3 regions of the Streptomyces sp. NPDC046215 genome follow, and region 2 is predicted to be linked to each of the others. Evidence: riboswitches for the same ligand, from Rfam matches in the RefSeq annotation. Region 2 holds a riboswitch; each other region holds the start of a gene.
What was found. A riboswitch is a leader RNA that binds a small molecule or an ion and turns the genes downstream of it on or off. The one in region 2 is predicted to bind thiamine pyrophosphate.
Positions count from the first base shown of each region.

Region 1: it holds a riboswitch for thiamine pyrophosphate, as region 2 does, so the genes downstream of both, thiO (glycine oxidase ThiO) here and thiC (phosphomethylpyrimidine synthase ThiC) in region 2, are expected to answer to the same signal.
Region 3: it holds a riboswitch for thiamine pyrophosphate, as region 2 does, so the genes downstream of both, ABZ951_RS17000 (thiamine ABC transporter substrate-binding protein) here and thiC (phosphomethylpyrimidine synthase ThiC) in region 2, are expected to answer to the same signal.

Region 1 covers NZ_JBEYZW010000071.1:33,017-36,958, forward strand. The annotation lists gene ABZ951_RS25660 (Rv2175c family DNA-binding protein) at 1-119, opposite strand, end outside; gene ABZ951_RS25665 (FAD-dependent oxidoreductase) at 225-1,460, opposite strand; TPP riboswitch at 1,626-1,738, shown strand; gene thiO (glycine oxidase ThiO) at 1,736-2,926, shown strand; gene thiS (sulfur carrier protein ThiS) at 2,923-3,162, shown strand; gene ABZ951_RS25680 (thiazole synthase) at 3,172-3,942, shown strand, end outside.
Region 2 covers NZ_JBEYZW010000031.1:34,738-38,679, forward strand. The annotation lists gene ABZ951_RS16065 (hypothetical protein) at 1-51, opposite strand, end outside; gene ABZ951_RS16070 (YibE/F family protein) at 80-1,447, opposite strand; TPP riboswitch at 1,509-1,655, shown strand; gene thiC (phosphomethylpyrimidine synthase ThiC) at 1,649-3,406, shown strand; gene ABZ951_RS16080 (hypothetical protein) at 3,526-3,942, opposite strand, start outside.
Region 3 covers NZ_JBEYZW010000034.1:35,077-39,018, forward strand. The annotation lists gene ABZ951_RS16995 (iron ABC transporter permease) at 1-876, opposite strand, end outside; gene ABZ951_RS17000 (thiamine ABC transporter substrate-binding protein) at 951-2,042, opposite strand; TPP riboswitch at 2,038-2,143, opposite strand; gene rlmN (23S rRNA (adenine(2503)-C(2))-methyltransferase RlmN) at 2,210-3,319, opposite strand; gene ABZ951_RS17010 (phosphatidate cytidylyltransferase) at 3,499-3,942, opposite strand, start outside.

The DNA.
Region 1 (3,942 bases), on a different contig from region 2:
TGGCCCTCCTTGACCAGCTGGCGCACACGCGTCACCTCGATGCCGAGGTTCTCGGCGATGTCGGGGAGGGTGAGCCAGGCGGGAACGAGAGCATCGATCTTTGCGTCAATCTCGGTCACGGGGACAAGCCTGCCATCTGGGACTGACAGTGGGTAGCCGGGTTGACCCGACCCGGCGTCAGCGAGTCGTCAGCAAGCCGCCGGGACGGGCCGTGCGCCGAGCCCTCAGACCGCGGCGGACTTCAGCGGCACCGAGGCGTTCGCCGCCTTGGCGCGGTCGAGGGCGGCGCCCCGCTCGATGAGCTTGCGGCCCTGGGCCAGGTCCCGGGGCCGCCCCACGGCCAGCAGCGCGACGAGCACGTCGCCGCGCAGCCAGCACACGGTCCACGCGGCGCCGGCCGGGTCGCCCCGCCAGACCAGCTCGTCGGCGTCCCCGTGGTGGCCGGCGTACTGGACGAACCGCCCGAACTGCTCGGACCAGAAGTAGGGCACCGGGTCGTAGAGCGCGTCCTCGGCCGCCCCGTGGACGATGTGCCCGGCGACGGTCCGCGGCCCCTGGAGGGCGTTGTCCCAGTGGTGGACCAGCAGCCGTTCCCCGTACCGGGCGGAGGGGAAGGACGCGCAGTCGCCGACCGCGTAGACGTCGGGCAGGGAGGTCTTCAGGCGGGCGTCGGTGGCGACGGACCGGTCCGGGGCCAGCTCGATGCCCGAGCCCGCCAGCCACGCGGTCGCGGGCCGGGCCCCGATGCCGACGACGACCGCGCCGGCCGGCAGCCGGGTGCCGTCGGCCAGGACCACCGCGCCGGGCTCGACGGCGGCGACGCGCGCGCCGGTGAGCAGCCGGGCGCCGCTGTCCGCGTACCAGGCGGCCATGTAGGCGGCGACCTCGGCGGGCAGGGCGCCGGCCAGCGGCCGGTCCGCGGCCTCGACGACGGTCACCCGGCAGCCCGCCTCACGCGCCGCTGTCGCGAACTCGGCGCCGATCCAGCCCGCGCCCACGGCCACGACGTCGACCTGGCCGGCGAGCACCGGGCGCAGCCGCAGCGCGTCGTCCAGGGTGCGCAGCAGGTGCACGCCGGGCACGTCCTCGCTGCCGGGCAGCAGGACGGGGTGGGCGCCGGTGGCGATGACGAGCACGTCGTAGGGCACGGGCCCGGCGGCGGTGTCCACCACGTGCTCGCCGGCCCGCAGCCCGGTGACCTCCCGGCCGAGTTCCAGGTCTATCCCGAGGGAGGCGAAGTCCACCTCGAAGGCGGAGCCCTCGGCCTTGCCCAGCAGCACGGCCTTGGAGAGCGGCGGCCGGTCGTACGGCGGGTGCGGCTCCGCGCCGAGCAGGGTGACGCCGCCCTGCCACCCCTGTTCGCGCAGGGCCACGGCGGTCTGTACCCCGGCCATCCCGGCGCCCACGATGACGACGCGCCGGTCGTGGGAGGTCTGTGTGTCGTTCCGGTGCTCGCTCACCCGATCACTGTAGGGCGGGCGCGGGGCCGTACCGGAGCACCGTGTGACGAGACCTACGACACACAGTGACGGTGTCCGCCGTGGTCGCGCGGTCGCCGCCGGGCCGCCCGGGCGCCCCCGGTCCGGCCTTCCGGTCGCCTCCGCGGCCGTACTAGGGTGGCCGCTGCAAGCACTCGCGGGAGCCCGGACGCACCGGGCTGAGAGGGAGGCTGGACGGCCTCCGACCGTACGAACCTGATCCGGGTCATGCCGGCGAAGGGAGGGGCTGGACGCCCATGTACGCGTCTTCCACCACGCCCTCGGGCACGCCGCCGGGGATCTGTGACGTCCTCGTCGTCGGCGGCGGTGTCATCGGGCTGGTCACCGCCTGGCGGGCCGCCCAGCGGGGCCTGCGCACGGCCGTCGCGGACCCGGCGCCCGGCGGGGGCGCGGCCCAGGTCGCCGCCGGGATGCTGGCGGCGGTGACCGAACTGCACCACGGCGAGCAGACCCTGCTGGCCCTGAACCTGGCCTCCGCGCGGCGCTATCCGCAGTTCACAGCCGAGCTGGAGGAGGCCAGCGGCCAGGACACCGGCTACCGCGCCTGCGGCACGCTCGCCGTCGCCCTCGACGCCGACGACCGGGAGCACCTGCGGGAGCTGCACGCCCTCCAGCTGCGGTCCGGCCTGGAGTCGCAGTGGCTCACGGGGCGGGAGTGCCGCCGGCTGGAGCCGATGCTGGCGCCGGGGGTGAGCGGCGGGCTGCGCGTGGACGGTGACCACCAGACCGACCCGCGGCGGCTCGCCCGGGCCCTGCTCACGGCCTGTGAGCGGGCCGGGGTGGTCTTCCACCGGGCGGAAGCGGTGCGGCTCCTGCGCGACGGGGAGCGGGCGGCCGGTGCCGAGCTGGCCGACGGCACCCGGGTCCCGGCCGGCCAGACGGTGCTCGCGGCGGGCAGCCGCAGCGGCATCATGGCCGGGGTCCCCGAGCACGTCCTGCCGCCGGTCCGCCCGGTCAAGGGGCAGGTCCTGCGGCTGCGCGTGCCCGGCTCGTACGCGCCGTTCCTGTCCCGGACCGTACGGGCGGTGGTGCGCGGCGGCGACGTCTACCTCGTGCCGCGGTCCAACGGCGAGCTGGTCGTCGGCGCGACCACCGAGGAGCTCGGCTGGGACACCACCGTCACCGCGGGCGGTGTCTACGAGCTGCTGCGCGACGCGCACGAGCTGGTCCCGGGGATCACCGAGCTGCCTTTGGTGGAAGCCCGCGCGGGGCTGCGCCCCGGCTCCCCCGACAACGCGCCGCTCCTCGGCCCGACGGCCCTGCCCGGTCTGCACGCCGCGACCGGCCACCACCGCAACGGCGTCCTCCTCACCCCGGTGACGGGCGACGTCATGGCCGAGGTGCTGACCTGCGGGCGGCTCCCCGAGGAAGCCCGCCCCTTCTCCCCCCGACGCTTCTCGAACGCCCTCCAGGAGCCGCCCGCATGAATCCCACCGACCCCACCGACCGGCCCGAGGCCCAGGTCGGCATCAGCCTCAACGGCGAGCGCCGCGCGATACCCCGGGGCCTGACCCTCGACGGGCTCGTGGCGAGCCTGACCACGGCGCACAGCGGTGTCGCCGCCGCCGTCAACGAAGCGGTCGTGCCGCGGGGGCAGTGGCCCGCCACCACCCTCGGCGACGGTGACCGCGTCGAGGTCCTCACCGCCGTGCAGGGAGGCTGATCAGCCCTGATGGCAGACGATCTGCTCACCATCGCCGGCACGACCTTCACCTCCCGGCTGATCATGGGCACGGGCGGGGCGCCCAGCCTCGATGTCATGGAGCGGGCCCTGCTCGCCTCCGGCACCGAGCTGACCACCGTCGCGATGCGCCGTCTGGACGCGAACGTCCGGGGTTCGGTGCTCTCCGTCCTCGACCGGCACGGCATCCGCGTCCTGCCGAACACGGCGGGCTGTTTCACCGCCGGGGAGGCGGTCCTCACCGCCCGGCTGGCCCGGGAGGCGCTCGGTACCGACTGGGTCAAGCTGGAGGTGATCGCGGACGAGCGCACGCTGCTGCCCGACCCGATCGAGCTGCTGGACGCGGCCGAGATCCTCGTCGACGACGGCTTCACCGTGCTGCCGTACACCAACGACGACCCGGTCCTCGCCCGGAAGCTGGAGGACGCCGGCTGCGCGGCGATCATGCCTTTGGGGTCGCCGATCGGCTCCGGGCTCGGCATCCGCAACCCGCACAACTTCCAGCTGATCACCGAGCGGGCCCGCGTCCCGGTGATCCTCGACGCGGGCGCGGGCACCGCCTCCGACGTGGCGCAGGCCATGGAGCTGGGGTGCGCCGCGGTGATGCTCGCCTCGGCCGTCACCAGGGCCCGGGAGCCGGTCCTGATGGCGGAGGCCATGCGGCACGCGGTGGAGGCCGGGCGGCTGGCGCACCGGGCGGGGCGGATCCCGCGCCGCCATTTCGCGGAGGCGTCCTCGCCTGCGGCGGGCATGCCGGTGTTG
Region 2 (3,942 bases):
CTCCGCGGCGGCCGCCGCACTCACCCGCGCCGCCCCGACCACTGTCGACATGTCCCCACCCCCGTGAGCCGTGCCCCCGTCACTTCGCGCGGCGCCGCCTGCCGCCCCGGGAAGCCTTCGAAGCCCTGCCCCTGGCACCCGGCTTCGTACCCGCAGTGTGCCGGTCGGCACTGACAACGAGCGCCGCCAGCGCGGTCGTCACCGGCACCGAGGCCACCAGACCGATGCTGCCGACGAGCGTCCGGACGATCTCCTCCGAGACGATCTCGCTGGTCGCGACCGTCCCCACCCCGCTGTCCGCGATGGAGAACAGCAGCAACAGCGGCAGCGACGCACCCGCGTACGCCAGCACGAGCGTATTGACCACCGAGGCGATGTGGTCCCGCCCGATGCGCATCGCCGCCCCGTAGAGCTTGCGCCAACCGGCGCCGGGGTCGGCCTCCTTCAGCTCCCAGACCGCGGACGTCTGCGTGACCGTCACGTCGTCCAGGACGCCGAGCGAGCCGATGATGATGCCGGCGAGCAGCAGCCCGCGGATCTCGATCTGCGGGTAGAGGCCGTGGACCAGCCCCGTCTGGTCGTCGGTGTCGCCCGTCAGGTGCGCCCAGCCGGTGAAGAGGGCGCCCAGGAGGCCGATGAGCAGCAGCGAGGTGAGCGTGCCGACCACCGCCACGGAGGTGCGGGCGGAGAGTCCGTGGCACATGTAAAGCGCGATCAGCATGATGGCGCTGCCGCCGATGACGGCCACCACCAGCGGGTCGGACCCCTGGAGGATCGCCGGCAGGATGAACAGCGTCAGCACACCGAAGCTGATGACCAGGGCGATCAGCGCGAAGACGCCGCGCAGCCGGCCCACCGCCACGACGGCGAGGGCGAACAGCCCGGCGAGCAGCGCTATGGGCAGCGTCCGGTCCACGTCCGTGACCGAGTACTGGAGTTTCTCGGGCGCCTTGGGGGCGTACGCGAGGATGACCTTCTGGCCGACGGAGTAGTGCCGTGAGGCCGTCGGCTGGACGAGCTCGGTGAACGTGCGGCCCTTGTGAGGGCCGGAGGTGACCTCGATCTCCGATTTCTCGCAGGGCCCTCGGGGCGGTGGAGGCGGCCCGCCCTCCCCGCCCGGCTGCTGCCGCACCGGCTGCTGCGGCGCGGCGCCGGCCTTGGTGCAGTCCATCTCTTCAATCTTGACTACCCGCCCGGACTCGGTCTGCCGGTCGAGGCCGAGACCGGAGTGCGGGTGGTCCGGCGCGCCGCCGGGCCACAGCACGGCGAGTCCGGTGAGCACCGCGGCGGCGAACGGGATGAGGACCGCCGCGATCACCTTGCGGAGGTGGGCGGAGACCGGTTTGGCCGGTCCGTGGCTGTGCGCGTGCGCATGTCCGTGGCTGTGCGACGAGCTGGGCGGGTGTGCAGGGGTGGGCTCGTGGGGGGAGCGGTTCTCGGGGGTCACGCCCCGATCATCGCAAGCCCCCCTGGCCCTCCGGGCCGGGGAAGCGCTAGCGTGGTGGCACCTTTGCAATCGCGGGAGCTCGGAGCACCGGGCTGAGAGGGCGCTGACCTCCGTAGTGCGTGTACGCACGTGTACGGAAAATCGCTGCGTCGACCGCCGAACCTGTTACCGGGTAATGCCGGCGTAGGGAGTTCTGGTCTCATGACCTCGCAGGATGCACGCACGTCCGAAAACGGCCGGATCGGCTGGCACAAGGACTACGTGACCGGCTCGCGACCGGACCTCAGGGTTCCGGTGCGGCGGGTGCATCTCACCAACGGGCAGGACGTACGGCTGTACGACACCTCCGGCCCGTACACCGACCCGGCCGTCGAGACGGACGTCCGGCGCGGCCTCCCGCCGCTGCGGGAGAACTGGATCATCGGCCGCGGTGACACCGAGGAGTACGCGGGGCGCCCGATGCGCCCCGAGGACGACGGCCTCAAGCACACGTCGCCGCGCGGGGGGCTGAAGAACCTCGACGCGGTCTTCCCCGGGCGTCCGCGCCAGCCCCGCCGGGGCCGGGCCGGCACCGCGGTGACCCAGCTCGCGTACGCCCGCCGGGGTGAGGTCACCCCGGAGATGGAGTACGTGGCCCTCCGGGAAAACGTTTCGCCCGAGACCGTCCGCGAGGAGATCGCGGCCGGCCGGGCCGTGCTCCCGGCCAATGTGAACCACCCGGAGATCGAGCCGATGATCATCGGCAAGAAGTTCCTGGTGAAGGTGAACGCCAACATCGGCAACTCCGCCGTCACCTCCTCGATCGAGGAGGAGGTGGAGAAGATGACCTGGGCGACCCGCTGGGGCGCCGACACGGTCATGGACCTCTCCACCGGCCGCAACATCCACACCACCCGTGAGTGGGTGCTGCGCAACTCCCCCGTGCCGATCGGCACCGTGCCGCTCTACCAGGCGCTGGAGAAGGTCGACGGCAAGGCCGAGGAGCTCACCTGGGAGATCTACAAGGACACGGTCATCGAGCAGGCCGAGCAGGGCGTGGACTACATGACCGTCCACGCGGGCGTGCTGCTGCGCTACGTCCCGCTCACGGCCCGCCGCAAGACCGGCATCGTCTCGCGCGGCGGCTCGATCATGGCGGCCTGGTGCCTGGCGCACCACAAGGAGTCGTTCCTCTACGAAAACTTCGAGGAACTCTGCGACATCCTCGCCGCGTACGACGTGACGTACTCCCTCGGCGACGGGCTGCGCCCCGGCTCCATCGCGGACGCCAACGACGAGGCGCAGTTCGCGGAGCTGAAGACGCTCGGCGAGCTGAACACGATCGCCAAGCGGCACCACGTCCAGACGATGATCGAGGGCCCCGGGCACGTCCCGATGCACAAGATCAAGGAGAACATCGACCTCCAGCAGGAGATCTGCGAGGAGGCGCCGTTCTACACACTCGGCCCGCTGACGACCGATGTGGCGCCCGCGTACGACCACATCACCTCCGGGATCGGCGCGGCGATGATCGCCTGGTGGGGCACGGCGATGCTCTGCTACGTCACGCCCAAGGAGCACCTGGGCCTGCCGGACCGCGACGACGTCAAGACCGGCGTGATCACCTACAAGATCGCGGCCCACGCGGCGGACCTGGCCAAGGGCCACCCGGGCGCGCAGGAGTGGGACGACGCGCTGTCGGACGCGCGCTTCGAGTTCCGCTGGGAGGACCAGTTCAACCTGGCCCTCGACCCGGACACCGCCCGCGCCTTCCACGACGAGACGCTGCCGGCGGAACCGGCGAAGACCGCGCACTTCTGTTCCATGTGCGGGCCGAAGTTCTGCTCCATGAAGATCTCTCAGGACATCCGGCGCGAGCACGGCGGCGATCTCGCCGTGGACCCCGCGGCGGGCATGGCGGAGAAGTCCAAGGAGTTCGCGGCGGCGGGCAACCGCGTCTACCTGCCGATCGCCGACTGACGGCCCGCTGAGCGGGCCCCCGCGGTGGCGTGAAGGGAGGCCCCGGCAACAGCCGGGGCCTCCCTTCACGGGCGCTCAGCGGGCGTCTCACCCGGCCGCGGGGCCTGTCGCCCGGCCGGTCACTTCGGCCGGCGGTTGGGGCTGTTGTGGTCCGGGCCCCCGTAGTCGGGACTGGTGAAGTCGGGACTGGTGTAGCTGGGTCGGGGGCTGGGGGAGGACTCACTGTCGGGGCTGGTGAAGCCCGGACGGGAATAACCCAGCTGCGGGGTGCGGCTGGGACCGCCGGGAAGTCTGGGGACGAAGGGCTTCGGCGAGGCGGCGGGGGAGCCCGGGGGACCGCCGAGCGCCTCGCGGAGGAAGGGCAGTATCCCGCGGTGGATGAGCGCCTGCCGCCAGGCTTCCCTGGCCCGGTCGACCTCTTCCGTCAGGCCGACCCCGCGCGCGTCACTGCCCGCGCCGACGCCGTTGCGCAGGGCCGTGAGGACCATGGCGACCATGGCGACGAACGCTCCCGCGGCCGTGAGACCGGCGAACCA
Region 3 (3,942 bases), on a different contig from region 2:
CGGCAGGACGACGAGCAGCGCGGCCACGGTCAGGACGAAGCCCAGCAGGTTCCACTGGGCGGCGCCCCGCGGGCGGCGGGAGGTGTGCGCGGCGTCGACCAGCTTCAGGGCGGATTCCCTGCGCCGCACCGTCCGGGCGTGCACGGCCAGCAGCACCGCGACGGCCGCGAACTGCACGAGCGTGAGGACGGCGGCCGTCGGCAGGTCCAGCAGCTGCGCGGTCTGCTGGTAGATCTCCACTTCCAGGGTGGCGTAGCGGGGCCCGCCGAGGATCTGCACGACGCCGAAGGAGGTGAAGGTGAAGAGGAAGACCATGAGGGCGGCGGCGGCCACGGCGGGGGCGAGGGCGGGCAGGGTCACCCACCGCCACGCCGAGAACCGGCCGGCGCCCAGCACCCGTGCCGCCTCTTCCTGGCGGGGGTCGAGCTGGGCCCAGAGGCCGCCGACGGTCCGCACGACGACGGCGTAGTTGAAGAAGACGTGGGCGAGGAGGATCGCCCAGACCGTGGTGTCCAGGCGCACCCCCCAGGTCTCGTCCAGCAGCCCGCCGCGGCCGAGCAGTGCCAGGAAGGCCGAGCCGACGACGACGGTCGGCAGGACGAAGGGGACGGTGACCACGGCCCGCAGCAGGTGCTTGCCGGGGAAGTCGAAACGCGCGAAGACGTACGCCGCCGGGAGGGCGAGGGCGAGGGTCAGGGCGGTGGAGGCGGCGGCCTGCCAGGTGGTGAACCACAGGACGTGCCCGACGGCGGGGTCGGTGAGGACCTCGCCGACCCGCCCGAACTGCCACTGCCCGCCGTCCTTGAGCCCCCGGGAGACGATCGCGGTGACGGGGTAGGCGAAGAAGACGCCGAAGAAGGCCAGCGGCACGGCCATCAGCGCGCACCGCACCGCCGCCTGCCGGATGGCCGGCCGCCGGGAGTCGCCCGGGGCGGCCCGCTCCGGGAGGTCTACTTCAGGACGAGCGAGGACCATGCCTTGACCCACTGGTCGCGGTTCTTGGCGATCTTCTCCGGGGCGAGGGTCTCCGGGGAGTCGACCTTCGCGCCGTACTTGGTGAACAGGCCGGGCAGGGCGGCGTCCTGGTGGGCGGGCTTGACGAACATCTTCAGGGGCATGTCCTCCTGGAACTTCTTGTCCAGCAGGAAGTCGATCAGGGCCTTGCCGCCGTCGGTGTTCTTCGCGCCCTTGAGCAGCCCGGCGAATTCGATCTGCCGGAAGCAGGTACCGGTGGCGACCCCGGTCGGGGCCTCCTCGGGCTCCGGCTTGACGCCCATGACCTCGGCGGGCGGGCTGGAGGCGTAGGAGACGACGAGCGGCTTGTCGCCCTTGGCCTTCTTGCCTCCCGCGGAGCCGGAGAAGCGCTCGCTGTAGGCCTGCTCCCAGCCGTTGACGACCTCGACGCCGTTGTCCTTGAGCTTCTTCCAGTAGTCCTGCCAGCCGGAGTCGCCGTACTTGGCGATGGTGCCGAGCTGGAAGGCGAGACCGGGCGAGGAGGTCGCGGGGTTCTCGGTGACCAGAAGGTTCTTGTACTCCGGCTTGATCAGGTCGTCGAACGTCCGCGGCGGGGTGAGCTTGTGGTCGGCGAAGTAGGCGCGGTCGTAGTTGACGCAGATGTCGCCGGTGTCGATCGGCGTCACCCGGTGCTCGGCGGCGTCGGCCTGGAGGTCCTTGGGGACGCGGTCGAGGCCCTTGGCCTCGTACGGCGTGAAGAGGCCCTTGTCGAGCGCCCGCGACAGCAGGGTGTTGTCGACGCCGAAGAAGACGTCGCCCTGCGGGTGGCTCTTGGAGAGGATCGCCTGGTTGACGGCCGTGCCGGCGTCCCCGCCCTTGATGACCTTGACCTTGTATCCGCTCCGGCGCGTGAACTCCTGGAGCACCTCGGGGGACGCCTCGAAGGAGTCGTGCGAGACGAGGGTGACGGTCTTGCTCCCGCCCGCCGACCCGCCGGAGTCGTCCGAGCCGCCGCAGGCCGCCAGCACGGGCAGGCAGACGGCGGTGGCGGCGGCCGCGCCGAGGGCACGCCTGAGGTTGGTGTTCATGATCGAGCTGACTCCCTACGCCGGTATGACCCGGATCAGGTCCGAGGGTCTGCGGGCTGTGCCGCACTCTCAGCGCGCTGGGCGCTCCCCTGTCGGATTGTTCACTTGTGCGAAGGCACCGTATCAGTGCCGGTGCGCGGCGCCACCGGTCAGTACCGGTGGCCGGCTCAGCGCTCGGCGGCGGCCAGCTGGCCGCAGGCGCCGTCGATCTCCTGGCCGCGGGTGTCCCGTACGGTCACGGGGACGCCGTGGGCGGCGATGGCCGCGACGAACGCCCGCTCGTCCTCCGGCCGGGAGGCCGTCCACTTGGAACCCGGGGTGGGGTTCAGCGGGATCAGGTTGACGTGGACGCGCTTGCCCTTGAGGAGCCGGCCGAGGAGGTCGCCCCGCCACGCCTGGTCGTTGATGTCGCGGATGAGGGCGTACTCGATGGAGATCCGGCGGCCGGACTTCTCCGCGTACTCCCAGGCGGCGTCGAGGACCTCGCGGACCTTCCAGCGGGTGTTGACGGGCACCAGGGTGTCGCGCAGCTCGTCGTCGGGCGCGTGCAGCGAGACGGCGAGGCGGCACTTGAAGCCCTCGTCGGCGAACCGCAGCATGGCCGGGACCAGGCCGACGGTGGAGACGGTGATCCCGCGCTGGGAGATGCCCAGGCCGTCCGGCTCGGGGTCGGTGAGCCGCCGGATGGCGCCCACGACCCGCTTGTAGTTGGCGAGCGGCTCGCCCATGCCCATGAAGACGATGTTCGACAGCCGCGCGGGCCCGCCCGGCACCTCGCCGTCGCGCAGCGCGCGCATGCCGTCCACGATCTGGTGGACGATCTCGGCGGTGGACAGGTTGCGGTCCAGCCCGGCCTGGCCCGTGGCGCAGAACGGGCAGTTCATCCCGCATCCGGCCTGGGAGCTGATGCACATGGTGACCCGGTCGGGGTAGCGCATCAGCACGGACTCGACCAGGGTGCCGTCGTGCAGGCGCCACAGGGTCTTGCGGGTGGTGTCGTCGTCGCACGAGATGTGCCGGACGACACTCATCAGCTCCGGCAGCAGCTCGGCCGCGAGCTTCGTCCGGGCCGCGGCCGGGATGTCGGTCCATGCCTCGGGGTCGTGCGCGTACCGGGCGAAGTAGTGCTGCGACAGCTGCTTGGCGCGGAAGGGCTTCTCGCCGATCGCGGCGACCGCCTCACGGCGCTCGGCGGGCGAGAGGTCGGCAAGGTGTCGCGGGGGCTTCTTGGCCCCGCGAGGGGCGACGAACGTCAGTTCTCCAGGCGCGGGGGCCATGAGCGAAAACTCCTCATTGCTACGGGATTGCTACGAGAGCGGATGATCTCCGCACGCGCGGAGCCAGCGGCAGGACAATGCCGGAACCCGGAGATCTCACAGGGGAACCCCCGCGGGCGCGGGGCCGGAAAAGGGCCCGTCGCACGGCGACGAGCCCTTCCAGAGTACCCGGCCCGCGTTCAGGCCGAGCCGACGAAGATCACCATCAGCAGCCACACCACCGGTGCGGTCGGCAGCAGCGAGTCCAGCCGGTCCATGATCCCGCCGTGACCGGGCAGCAGGGCGCCCATGTCCTTGATGCCCAGATCACGCTTGATCATGGACTCCCCCAGGTCGCCCAGCGTGGCGCTGGCCGCGACGGCGAGACCCAGCAGCAGACCCTGCCACCACGCTCCGCCGTCGATCAGGAAGTGCATGCACAGCGCGCCCGCGACCATGGCGAACGCCACGGCTCCGGCCAGGCCCTCGCGGGTCTTGCCGGGGCTGATGCGCGGCGCCAGCTTGCGCTTGCCGAACTTCCAGCCCACCGCGTACGCGCCGGTGTCGCTGACCACCGTGAGCACCAGGAAGGTGAGCACCCGCCACGCGCCGTCGTCCGCGGCGAGCATCAGCGCCACGAACGT